3 regions of the Mesorhizobium sp. XAP4 genome follow, and region 3 is predicted to be linked to each of the others. Evidence: predicted binding sites of a transcription regulator. Region 3 holds the regulator's gene; each other region holds the start of a gene.

Region 1 (4,185 bases), on a different contig from region 3:
AACGGTTCCTCGCCCTCCTCCAGCACGACGCGCCGGGAGGTTCCATCAGCCAATACGTCGAAACTTTGCTGATTGTCCATAATGTTGCCCAGCATGATCTGGCCAAGGATCTGTTCATGCACAGTTGGATTGGTGATCGGCACCATGGTTTCGACGCGGCGGTCGAGATTGCGCGGCATCAGGTCGGCCGAGGAGATGTAGACGATCGCCTCGTCCGACGGCAGGCCGTAACCGTTGCCGAAACAATAGATGCGGCTGTGCTCGAGAAAACGGCCGACGATCGATTTTACGCGGATGTTTTCCGACAGGCCCGGAACCTGCGGCCGCAGGCAGCAGATGCCGCGCACGACAAGGTCGATCTCGACGCCGGCGCGGCTGGCATCGTAGAGCGCGTCGATGATGATCGGATCGACGAGGGCGTTCATCTTCATCCAGATGCGCGCCGGTTTGCCTTGCACCGCGTAGGCAATCTCGTCGGCAATGTGCTTCAGGATGCGGCTTCTCAGCGTGAACGGAGAGATCGCCAACCGCATTTCGTCCGTCGGCTCGGCATAGCCGGTGATGAAATTGAACAGCTGGGCGACATCGCGGGCAATCGTCGGATCTGTGGTGAAGAAGGACAGGTCGGTGTAGATGCGTGCGGTGACCGGATGGTAGTTGCCGGTGCCGAGGTGCACGTAATTGCGCAGCTTGCCGTCCTCGCGCCGCACCACCAGCGACATTTTCGCATGTGTCTTCAGTTCGAGAAAGCCGAACACCACCTGCACGCCGGCCCGCTCCAGGTCGCGCGCCCAGCGGATGTTGGCTTCCTCGTCGAAACGCGCCTTGAGCTCGACCAGCGCGGTGACCGACTTGCCGGCCTCGGCCGCGTCGACCAGCGCGCGCACGATCGGGCTGTCGTTGGAGGTGCGGTAAAGCGTCTGCTTAATCGCCACCACCTCCGGATCGGCCATTGCCTGGCGCAGGAACTGCACCACCACATCGAAGGATTCGTAGGGGTGATGGACGACGATGTCCTTCTCGCGGATGGCGGCGAAACAATCGCCGCCATGTTCGCGGATGCGCTCGGGAAAACGCGGATTGTAGGGCGTGAATTTCAGGTCGTCGCGGGGAACGGCGACGATCTCGGAAATCTGGCTGAGCGCCAATGGACCGGTCAAGACGCTGATGCGGCTCGACGACACGCCAAGCTCGCCGGCGACGAAATCGCGCAATTCGCCAGGCATCAGCCTGTCGAATTCGATGCGGATCACCGATCCGCGCCGACGCCGCTTCAGCGCCGTTTCGAACAGGCGCACGAGGTCCTCGGACTCCTCCTCGACCTCGATATCGCTGTCACGGATGATGCGGAACGTGCCGGAGCCCTTGACCTCGTAGCCGGGGAAGAGCTTGCCGATATAGAGGCCGACCGCCTCTTCCAGCGGAATGAAGCGGACATGATGCTTGCGGTCCGGCAGACGGATGAAGCGCTTCAGCGCCACCGGCAGGCGCAGCAGCGCGCTCATCTCCTCGCCATTCTTGCGGTGGCGCAATTGCAGCGCCATCGAGAAGCCGAGATTGGGGATGAACGGGAACGGATGCGCCGGGTCGATCGACAGCGGGGTGAGCACCGGGAAAACCTGTTCCTGGAAATGATCTTCCAGCCAGATTTTCTCGTCCTTGGTCAGCGCATCGCGGGTGATGCTCTCGATGCCTTCCTTGTTGAGCAGCACGGTGAGCGCCGAAAGGCTCTTCTGCTGGTCTTCCTGCAGCCGCTCGACCTCACGCAGCAGTTGTTCGAGCTGCTGTTCGGGGGTGCGGCCGTCCGGGCTCTTCAGCGTGATGCCCTCGCGCACCTGGCCGGCAAGACCGGCAACACGGACCATGAAGAACTCGTCGAGATTGGCGGCCGAGATCGACAGGAAGCGGACGCGCTCCAGCAGCGGGTGATTGAGGTTCAGCGATTCCTCGAGAACGCGCCGGTTGAACTGCAGCCAGGAAAACTCGCGGTTGACAAACCGGTCAGGGTTGCCGCCTTCCGGGCGAGCCACCTCGACATCCACGAATTCGTTCTGCACCGGCTTCAGTTCGTTCATGATTCCCGCTCTTCCACACCCGCTCAAGCCGGCTAGCCAGTCACTCTAGCGACCCATGGTCCCTCCCGGAAACCGAAATCGGTTTTCGGGCCATGGGTTAACCGGCTTAACTTATCCTCTGACAGGCTTTTGCGACAGTTTGATTTCATCGAACTTGCAAAGAGGCCTGATATGATCCAGATGCAGACGAGACTGCGTTAAGGAGACGACGATGGCAGGCGGTTCCATTCCCCATTTTCAGAACGATGCGGGCTATCCGGCAATCGACATCGGCGTGAAGGAATTCATGTGCACGGGCGCCAATCCGCCTTTCGACCACCCGCATGTGTTTCTGGACATGGGCGACGACAATGAAAAAGTCTGTCCCTATTGCTCGACGCTCTACCGCTATTCGCCGAAGCTGAAGGCGACGGAAACGCTGCCGGCCGGATGCATCTACATCGAACAGGCCGCCTGAGACTTTCGCGACCAGCCCGATGAACGACACGCGTTCCCGGCAAATTGTCGTCGCCGGGGCCGGTGTCGCCGGATTGACCGCAGCCCTTGCATTCGCCTCGCGCGGCTACCCTGTTCGGGTGTTCGAACAGGCGCAGCGCCTGGAAGCTGCCGGCGCCGGCATCCAGCTCTCTCCAAACGCGACGCGCATCCTTCGCCAGCTCGGCGTGCTCGACCGGCTGCTGCCGGCAGCGGTGCGGCCGCAAGCCGTGGTGTTGAAGAAGGCCGCGACCTTGCGCGAACTGGCGCGCGTGCCGCTGGGGCAAGCCGCCGAAACCCGCTGGCAAGCACCCTATCTCGTCGCGCACAGGGCCGATCTGCAGAGCGCACTGACCGCGCGCGTTGCCGAGGTGCCGCATATCCATCTCACCACCGGCGCCCGCATCGGCGACGTTGCCTCCGGCCCGCATGGCATCACGGCGACGGCCGAGATCGACGGCAAGACCATCGCGGCGGAGGGCTTCCTGCTGGTCGGGGCCGATGGCGTCTGGTCGTCGGTGCGCGCACTTGTCGACTCAGCCAAGGGGTCGGCTTCGCCAAGAAACCATTTCTCCGGCGAACTGGCCTGGCGCGCGACCATCGCAGCTGATAGCGCCGCGGGGCAGAGCTTTGCCGCCATCGGCGCCAGGGACTGCGTCACCACCTTCCTGCATCCCGGCTTCCATATGGTGGCCTATCCCGTCAGCAAGGGTGCGGCCTTCAATCTCGCGGCCTTCACCAGGGGCGACCGCATTGCCGAAGGCTGGTCCGGCAACGCCGACGCCGGGATCCTGACCCGAGCTCTTGCCGGCACCGCGGCAGAACTTGCCCGTCTGGTCGAGCAGGCCGGCCCGTGGACCGCGTGGCCGATCCACACTGTCGACCCGCAACAGCCCTGGACAACACCGAACGGCATGGCGCTGATCGGCGACGCCGCGCATGCGATGACCCCATTCGCGGCGCAAGGTGCGGCCATGGCGATCGAGGATGCGGCGACGCTTGCCGACGCCGTCTACGCCTCCCCTACGGACCCGCTGGCCGCGCTTGCGGTTTGGGAGCAGTCGCGGCGGCCGCGTGTCGCGCAGGTCGCCCGACGCGGCGCTGTCAACCGGCTGGCCTGGCATGCCGCAGGGCCGGTGGCGATTGCGCGCAACGTGTTCCTGAAAATGCGCACGTCGGAAAAACTCGCGGCGGATTTGGACTGGCTCTATGGCTGGCGGGCACCGGAGGCTGACGAAAGCTGAAACCTGCGAAAGGTTGGCGGGACAGAGGGGGGTGTGAAGGAACGCGACACTCGCCAATTCGCGGAATGCCCACGCTAATTATACAGCCGCATCGATAGCCCGAGCGATACAGGCAGCGGGTTCCACCAGCCGGTGCGCAAGCCTGCGGTGCGCAGGGCGGCCGCCGTCCAGGTGTTGCAGCCGACCAGTGCGTTGAAATGGCCGTTGGCTTCGTAGAAGCCGTCGAACCTGGAATAGGCCGCGTCCGGAACGAGGATCGGGCCTTCCGGTCCGCGCTGGAAACTCGCATCGATGAAATCGAGCAACGCCGCGAACCGGTCCTCTGTGATGTCGAACCCCGCGATGTCAGGACGCGGTTCGAGGACGTCACCGGCGACATCGACATGCATGAC
Region 2 (4,185 bases), on a different contig from region 3:
GGTCGGCGAGTCCGGCTCCGGCAAGACGACATTGCTCAACTGCCTGTCGACGCGGCTGCTGCCCTCCTCCGGCAGCGCCAGCTACCGCATGCGTGACGCCCAGTTCCGCGAGCTCTACCGCATGAGTGAGGCCGAGCGCCGCTTCCTGATGCGCACCGACTGGGGGTTTGTCCACCAGAACCCGGCCGACGGCCTGCGCATGACGGTGTCGGCCGGCGCCAATGTCGGCGAGCGGCTGATGGCGGTCGGCGACCGCCACTACGGCAGGATCCGCGCCACCGCCGTCGACTGGCTATCGCGCGTCGAGATCGACGAGGACCGCATCGACGACGAGCCCCGCGCCTTTTCCGGCGGCATGCGCCAGCGCCTGCAGATTGCCCGCAACCTCGTCACCGGCCCGCGTCTGGTGTTCATGGACGAGCCAACCGGCGGCCTCGACGTCTCGGTCCAGGCGCGCCTGCTCGACCTGCTGCGCGGTCTGGTCACCGATCTTGGTCTGGCGGCCATCGTCGTCACCCATGACCTTGCCGTGGCGCGGCTTTTGTCGCAGCGCATGATGGTGATGAAGGACGGCCGCGTCGTCGAAAGCGGTCTCACCGACCGCGTGCTCGACGACCCGCGCGCGCCTTACACGCAATTGCTTGTTTCCTCGATTCTGCAGGTTTGACGATGGCGCCAAGGCACCCCCCTCTGGCCTGCCGGCCATCTCCCCCTCAAGGGGGGAGATTGGCTATCGTCCTCGGTTTCGCCACTCTCCAACGTTGCAGAACAAGCGCAACGAGAAAGCTGCCGATCTCCCCCCTTGAGGGGGAGATGCCTGGCAAGGCAGAGGGAGGCGTTGGCCCGCAAACGAACGACAATTGGAGGCCCTTCTGATGGCAACCCCCCTCGTTGTCTCCGACGTCGCCAAGAGTTTCACCATGCACCTGCGCGACGGCATCAAACTGCCTGTTGTCGCCGGTGTCTCGTTCTCGATGAGGGCTGGCGAATGCACCGTGCTCGGCGGTCCTTCCGGTGCCGGCAAGAGCTCGATCCTGAAGATGCTCTACGGCAACTACGCCGTCGACGAAGGCCAGATCATCGTCACGCATGATGATGGGCTGATCGACCTCGCCACCGCCAGCCCGCGCACCGTGCTGGCCATACGCCGGCAAACGATCGGCTATGTCAGCCAGTTCCTGCGCACCGTGCCGCGCGTCTCGGCGCTCGACGTCGTCGCCGAACCGCTGGTTGAGCGCGGCGAGGATCGCGAGATTGCCCGCGGCAAGGCGCGCGCCTTGCTGGCGCAGCTCAACCTGCCGGAGAAACTCTGGGCCTTGCCGCCTGCGACCTTCTCCGGCGGCGAGCAGCAGCGCGTCAACATCGCGCGCGGCTTCATCACCGAGCATCCGATCCTGTTGCTCGACGAGCCGACAGCCTCGCTCGATGCCAGGAACCGCGATGTCGTGATCGAACTCATCGCCGCCAAGAAGGCTGCAGGTGTCGCCCTGCTCGGCATCTTCCATGACCACGATGTGCGCGAGGCGGTTGCCGACCGCATCATCGACGTCACCGCTTTCGCGCCCGGAAAAATCGCCGCATGACCAGGAAATTATCCGAGACGCCGTTGATCCATCCGACGGCGGAGGTGCAGAACTCGACGCTCGGCCGTTGGACCGAGATCGCCGACCGCAGCCGGGTCTCGGAAAGCGAACTCGGCGACTATTCCTACATGATGCAGGACTGCGCCGTCTGGTGCGCGACGATCGGCAAGTTCGCCAACATCGCGGCCAGCGTGCGCATCAACGCCACCAACCACCCGACCTGGCGGCCGACGCTGCATCACTTCACCTATCGCGCCTCGGACTACTGGGACGATGCCGAGCACGAGAGCGAATTCTTCGCCCAGCGCCGCGCCAAGCGGGTCGCCATCGGCCACGACACCTGGCTCGGTCACGGCTCGACCATCCTGCCCGGCGTCACCATCGGCGATGGCGCCGCGGTCGGCGCCGGCGCTGTCGTCTCGAAAGATGTCGCGCCCTATACGATCGTCGCCGGCGTGCCGGCAAAGCCGATCCGCGAGCGCTTCGATCGCCGCACGGCCGAACGCTACCAGGCGCTGGCCTGGTGGGACTGGGACCATGCAAGGCTGCGCGCTTGCCTTGAGGACTTCCGTGAGCTGTCCGCAGAGGCATTTCTGGAGAAGCATGGTTGACGCGAATGGTGCTTTCATCGAACTAATAATCACCCAACCCAGAGCCATGGAGCATATGTGACCTTATTGTCGTAATACCTCTTTTCATTGGACTGGGGTTGGTCGCGTTGGGAATTTTGGTGATTAAGCTTGCAGCTAAGCGTTGGAGGCAATCCCACGTTGGCTCTTCAATAACGTTGATGATATTAGGCTGTGTTTTGTTCACGGCGGCGATAGCTCCACTCTATATGCTGTGGGTCCTTGCGCAACTTACAGGTAAGCCAGGCTGACAAGCTAAGGCCTGTGGAGCGTAACAAAACTGACATCATCGCGACACGGCAGGTTCATGTGGCTGCGTTAGGCGAGAGCCTGACGATCAATGGTCCCGGACTGGAACCTGCCCCCATGCCAGCAAATTCCGCCACGCTCGAAATCCGCGGTGTCACCCGACGATTTGGCAAGAACACTGCCGTCAGCGACATCAACATCGCGATCCCGCAGGGTCAGATGGTTGGCATTATCGGCCGTTCGGGCGCCGGCAAATCAACCCTCCTTCGCATGATCAACCGTCTCATCGATCCCAGCCAGGGGTCGATTTTTTTTGACGGCGCCGAGGTCTCGAAGCTGAGCGGCTCGCCGCTGCGGCGCTGGCAGCGCGACTGCGCCATGATCTTCCAGCAGTTCAACCTGGTGCCGCGCCTCGACGTGCTGACCAATGTGCTGCTCGGCAAGCTGAACCACCGCTCGACCATCACCAACCTGTTCGGCATGTTCTCGCGCGCCGAATGCGCCGAGGCGATCGCGGCACTCGAGCGGCTCGACATCGCCCGCACCGCGCTGCAGCCCGCCGGCACCTTGTCGGGCGGCCAGCAGCAGCGTGTCGCCATCGCTCGTGCCATGATGCAGCAGCCCAGAGTGATCCTCGCCGACGAGCCGATCGCCTCGCTGGACCCGCTCAACGCCAAGGTGGTGATGGATTCGCTGCAGGACATCAATCTGCGCGAAGGCATCACCGTCGTCACCAATCTGCACACGCTGGACACCGCCCGCACCTACTGCAACCGCATCATCGGCATGGCTGCCGGCAAGGTCGTCTTCGACGGCCCGCCGGAAGAGCTCAACCGCGAGGCGGTGCGCCTCGTCTACGGCGCCGACAGCAATGGCCAGGAAATCTCCGAGGCCATCACCTCGACCAGCGTTGCCTTCAGCCGAAAGATCGCCGCATCCACCGGACCGCTCGAGCCCGCATTCCCGGGATATTGAGAGCGGTTGGGATCGCCAGCCCACGTCAAGGGCACCTGTCAAAATCGATAACGCTGCCGGCGCGGGGCCGGAACCTACAGGAGAAATATCCAATGTTCAGGAAGATGGTCTTTGGCGCCGTTTCGGTGCTCGCCATGGCGACCAGCATGGCCCATGCCGCCGACATGAAGGAATTTCGCGTCGGCATTCTCGGCGGCGAAAACGAAACCGACCGGCTGCGCAACTACCAGTGCCTCGCCGACCATCTGAAGGCCGAATTCGGCTTCGAAAAGGTCTCGCTGTTCCCCGCCGCCGACTATGACGGCGTCATCCAGGGCCTGCTCGGCGGCACGCTCGACTTCGCCGAACTCGGCGCTTCCGGCTACGCCAGCGTCGCTCTCAAGGACCCGAAGGCGGTCACCCCGATCCTCACCACCCAGCAGACCGACGGCGCCACAGGCTATTATTCGATCGGCCTGGCGCTGAAATCCTCCGGCATCACCGACATCAAGTCGGCCAAGGGCAAGAAGCTCGGCTACGCCGATCCGGATTCTACCTCCGGCTACCTGATCCCGCTGACCCAGATCCCGAAGGATACCGGCGCTTCGAACGAAACCTTCTTCGCCTCGACCCAGTTCAACGGCGGTCACGAGAACAACGTCCTGGCCGTGCGTGACGGCAAGGTCGACGTGGCGGTGGACGATTCTTCCGGCATCGGCGACTTCAAGGACGGCTACACCTCCGGCACCTTCCACAAGGAAGTCGCCAAG
Region 3 (4,185 bases):
ACGGGTAACCGGCAAGATCACGCTCGACGAAGAGGACATCTACGACAAGAACATCGATGTCGTCGAACTCAGGGCGCGCGTCGGCATGGTGTTCCAGAAACCCAATCCGTTCCCCAAGTCGATCTACGAGAACGTCGCCTATGGGCCGCGCATCCACGGATTGGCCAAGCGCAAGGCCGACATGGATCAGATCGTCGAGTCCAGCCTGAAGAAGGCGGCGATCTGGAACGAGGTCAAGGACCGTTTGCAGGAACCTGGCACGGGTCTTTCCGGTGGCCAGCAGCAGCGCCTGTGCATTGCACGCGCCATCGCCGTGTCACCCGAGGTGATCCTGATGGACGAACCGTGTTCGGCGCTCGACCCGATCGCCACCGCTCGCGTCGAGGAACTTATCGACGAACTGCGTCAGAACTATACGATCGTCATCGTCACCCATTCGATGCAGCAGGCAGCGCGCGTGTCGCAGCGCACCGCGATGTTCCATCTTGGCTATCTGGTCGAGGAGGGCGCCACCGACAAGATGTTCACCACCCCCGACGACAAACGCACCCAGGACTACATCACCGGCCGGTTCGGCTGATCTCTGGCATATGAGGGACGAAGATCATGGGTGAACATACCGTCGCATCTTTCGATGAGGATCTGGAGCAGATCAGCCAGCTGATCCGCGACATGGGCGATCTCGCCCGCTCGATGGTCGGTGGCTCGACCAGGGCTTTGCTCAATTCGGACAATGCGCTGGCGCAGCGGGTGGTTTCCGACGACGCCATCATGGATGCACGCCAGCGCGAGCTGGACGATCGTGCTATCACGCTGATCGCCAAGCGCCAGCCAATGGCCAACGATCTGCGTGCGGTAGTCGGTTCGATCCGCATGGCCGGCGACCTCGAGCGCATCGGTGACCTTGCCAAGAACATCGCCAAGCGCGTCGGCACTGTCGGGCTGAGCGTCACGCCGCACGACCTTTCGCATTCGATCGACGCGATGGCGCAGCTGGTGCTGATCCAGGTGCAGGGGGTCGTCGACGAGTATGCCGCCGCTGACGCGGCAGCGCTTGCCACGCTCAGAAACAATGATGAACGCATCGACGTCAAATACACATCGGTGTTCCGCGAACTTCTGACCTACATGATGGAAGATCCGCGCAACATCACGGCGTGCACGCACCTGTTGTTTTGCGCCAAGAACCTCGAGCGGATCGGCGACCACGTGACCAACATCGCCGAAAATGCCTATTATGTTTTGACCGGCACGCAGTTGCCAGCCAACCGTCCGAAGCAGGACGAGACGGCAATGTCCGCGCCAGCGGCATGACAGGGGTGACCAGCCGATGATCGCGCCACGCATCATGGTGGTGGAGGATGAGGAGCCGCTAGGCGTGCTGCTCCGCTACAATCTCGAATCCGAAGGTTACCAGGTCGAGGTGGTGACGCGCGGCGACGAGGCCGAAATCCGGCTGCAGGAGAACGTTCCAGACCTTCTGGTGCTCGACTGGATGGTGCCTGCGGTTTCCGGTATCGAACTCTGCCGCCGGCTAAGGATGCGTCCCGAGACCGAGCGGCTGCCGATCATCATGCTGACCGCGCGAGGCGAGGAAAGCGACCGCGTGCGCGGCCTCTCGACCGGTGCCGACGACTATCTGGTCAAGCCTTTCTCGACGCCGGAGTTCATGGCCAGGGTCAAGGCGCTGCTGCGCCGGGCCAAGCCGGAAGTGCTGTCCAGCGTGCTGAAGGTCGGCGATATCGTGCTCGATCGCGAATCGCACCGTGTCTATCGCAAGAAGAGCGAGATCCGGCTCGGGCCGACGGAATTCCGCCTGCTTGAATTCATGATGCGCCATCCAGGCCGCGTGTTCTCGCGCAGCCAACTGCTCGACAATGTCTGGGGCGAGACGATCTACATCGACGAACGCACGGTCGATGTGCATGTCGGCCGGCTGCGCAAGGCGGTCAACAACGGCCGTATGCCCGATGTCATCCGCACCATCCGTGGGGCGGGTTACGCCATTCGCGAGGACTGAACTCCCTCGTTTGAACTCACGCCACGTTCTTGCCGCCGAGACCGGATCTCGCCTGCACGCCCGGCGCAAAAATCTCCTGATCGACGAAGATCAGCGCCCGCATGGCGCAGCCTTCGCGGATCAGCGGCAGTTCGTTCGGCTCGGTGTCGAAGGAAATCGACTTGGAATGCTGGCCGCCGGCGGTCTGGGCAATCGCTTGCCGCAATGCCGGCTCGATCAGGTCGAAGGCGGCGGCGCTGACGCCGACCATGGCGACCGGCGCCGGATCGATCAGCGCAAACAGGCTGCCGAGGCCGTAGCCGAGCGCTTCGCCGGCCTTGCGATAGGCTTCCCGTTCGGGCCCGTCCCTCTCGCGGGCGGCGGCAGCCAGGGCGCGCATGTCGACGTCGCTGACATCGGCGACGGGTTCTGCATCCTCGCCCATCTGCCGCGCGTTGCGCCAGATGGCATAATTGCCGGCATAGGCTTCGACGCAGCCGCGCCGTCCGCAGCGACACAGCGCCCCGTTCGGCCGATGAATCATGTGGCCGAATTCGCCGCCCGAGGAATGGGTGCCGGTGAACAATTCGCCCTTCAGCACCAGCCCCATGCCGATGCCGTGCGACAAAAGGATAGCGATGAAATCGTCGCGGTAACGATCGGGATCGCGCCAGCGCAGCGCCACCGCCATCATGTTGCAGTCGTTCTCCATAATGGCGGGGACGCCGAACTCCTCTTCGAATATGTCGGCGAAGGCGATGTCGGTGTGCGGCGTGATCGGCGACCACAGCATGGCGCGGGCACGGGTGTCCGTGATGCCCTGGACGGCCAGCGCGATACGAGCGATGCTGCGCACGTCCAGGTCGGGATCTTCCAGGCGGCGCCGCACGATTGCCGTGCACTCACCGATCAGCGAGTCGCGCGACATCGTCAGCGTGTCGAGCCGGCGCTGTTCCTCGGATATTACCTGGCCGGCATAGTCGATGACGGCGACCGAGAGGAAGTTCAGCGACAGCACCACGGTCATTACCGCGGCCGCTTCCGGATTGAGGCTGAGGCCGACCTGCGGACGGCCGCGTTTGAGCGAGCCGGCCTCGCTCGGCTTGCTTTCGGTCAGGATGCCTTCGACGATCAGGTCGGATGAGATCGCCGAGATCGTCGAATGGCTGAGGCTTGTGGTTGCGGCGATCTCGGTGCGCGACGGCTGTCCGGCGCGGCGCACCGCGGCGATCACCATCGCGCGGTTGCGGCGGCGCAAATCGTCGTGGCGGATTCCGACCGACATGCTCTTTCATATCCTCCCGGTCGCCGCGGTTCTTCCTGCCCTGGAACGCTGTCGGTGACGCGGTCAAATACTGGCAGAAGCCGCGCGCCGTGTCATTTATTTATTCCGAGGCCCGAAAAAAATTCGAAACGACATCAAAATCCATCAGAATCGATGTTGACAGCGTTCGGGCGTTGGCCCAGTATTTTTTCGAGGCTCGAAAAAATAGGGCCTTTGTGCCGGCCTTCGGGCCAGTTTGGTCGCGCCATACGCGGCGCAGGGAGGATAATATGAAAAGATTCACAGCCGCCATCCTGGCGGGTGCCGCCATGTCGCTGACGCTCGCGTCTGTCGCGCAGGCGAAGGACAAAGTCGTCGGCGTTTCGTGGTCCAACTTCCAGGAGGAACGCTGGAAGACCGACGAGGCCGCCATGAAGACGGCGATCGAGGCCGCCGGCGACAAGTACATCTCCGCCGATGCGCAGTCCAATCCCGGCAAGCAGCTTACGGACGTCGAAAGCCTGATCTCGCAGGGCGCCAATTCCCTGATCATCCTGGCGCAGGATGCTTCGGCCATCGGCCCGGCCGTGCAGAAAGCCCTGGACGAAGGCATTCCGGTCGTCGGCTATGACCGGTTGATCGAGAACAAGGATGTTTTCTATCTGACCTTCGACAACAAGGAAGTCGGCCGCATGCAGGCCCGCGAAGTGTTCAAGGTCAAGCCGGAAGGCAACTACGTCTTCATCAAGGGCTCCGGTGCCGATCCCAATGCCGACTTCCTGTTCTCGGGCTCGATGGAAGTGCTCAAGGAAGCCATCGACAGCGGCAAGATCAAGAATGTCGGCGAAGCCTACACGGATGGCTGGCTGCCCGCCAACGCCCAGAAGAACATGGAACAGTTCCTGACCGCCAACGACAACAA

Evidence for each region. The regulator PhoB, encoded in region 3, activates phosphate uptake and scavenging genes when phosphate is short. The targets are predictions, from matches to a motif close to TGTCATNNANCTGTCAT.
Region 1: a site for PhoB is predicted at 2,207-2,223, ahead of P3C39_RS17545 (RNA degradosome polyphosphate kinase). Genes of this name have one in related genera too.
Region 2: a site for PhoB is predicted at 2,483-2,499, ahead of phnC (phosphonate ABC transporter ATP-binding protein). Genes of this name have one in related genera too.

The regions. Positions count from the first base shown of each region.
Region 1 covers NZ_JARIXW010000003.1:835,926-840,110, reverse strand. Annotated here, with positions in the region: gene P3C39_RS17545 (RNA degradosome polyphosphate kinase) at 1-2,075, opposite strand, end outside; gene P3C39_RS17540 (zinc-finger domain-containing protein) at 2,287-2,532, shown strand; gene P3C39_RS17535 (FAD-dependent monooxygenase) at 2,552-3,793, shown strand; gene P3C39_RS17530 (TIGR02117 family protein) at 3,868-4,185, opposite strand, start outside.
Region 2 covers NZ_JARIXW010000006.1:359,700-363,884, forward strand. Annotated here, with positions in the region: gene phnK (phosphonate C-P lyase system protein PhnK) at 1-667, shown strand, start outside; gene phnL (phosphonate C-P lyase system protein PhnL) at 876-1,583, shown strand; gene P3C39_RS25650 (DapH/DapD/GlmU-related protein) at 1,580-2,194, shown strand; gene phnC (phosphonate ABC transporter ATP-binding protein) at 2,579-3,436, shown strand; gene phnD (phosphonate ABC transporter substrate-binding protein) at 3,529-4,185, shown strand, end outside.
Region 3 covers NZ_JARIXW010000005.1:289,416-293,600, forward strand. Annotated here, with positions in the region: gene pstB (phosphate ABC transporter ATP-binding protein PstB) at 1-580, shown strand, start outside; gene phoU (phosphate signaling complex protein PhoU) at 607-1,314, shown strand; gene phoB (phosphate regulon transcriptional regulator PhoB) at 1,331-2,020, shown strand; gene P3C39_RS22810 (ROK family protein) at 2,037-3,284, opposite strand; gene xylF (D-xylose ABC transporter substrate-binding protein) at 3,554-4,185, shown strand, end outside.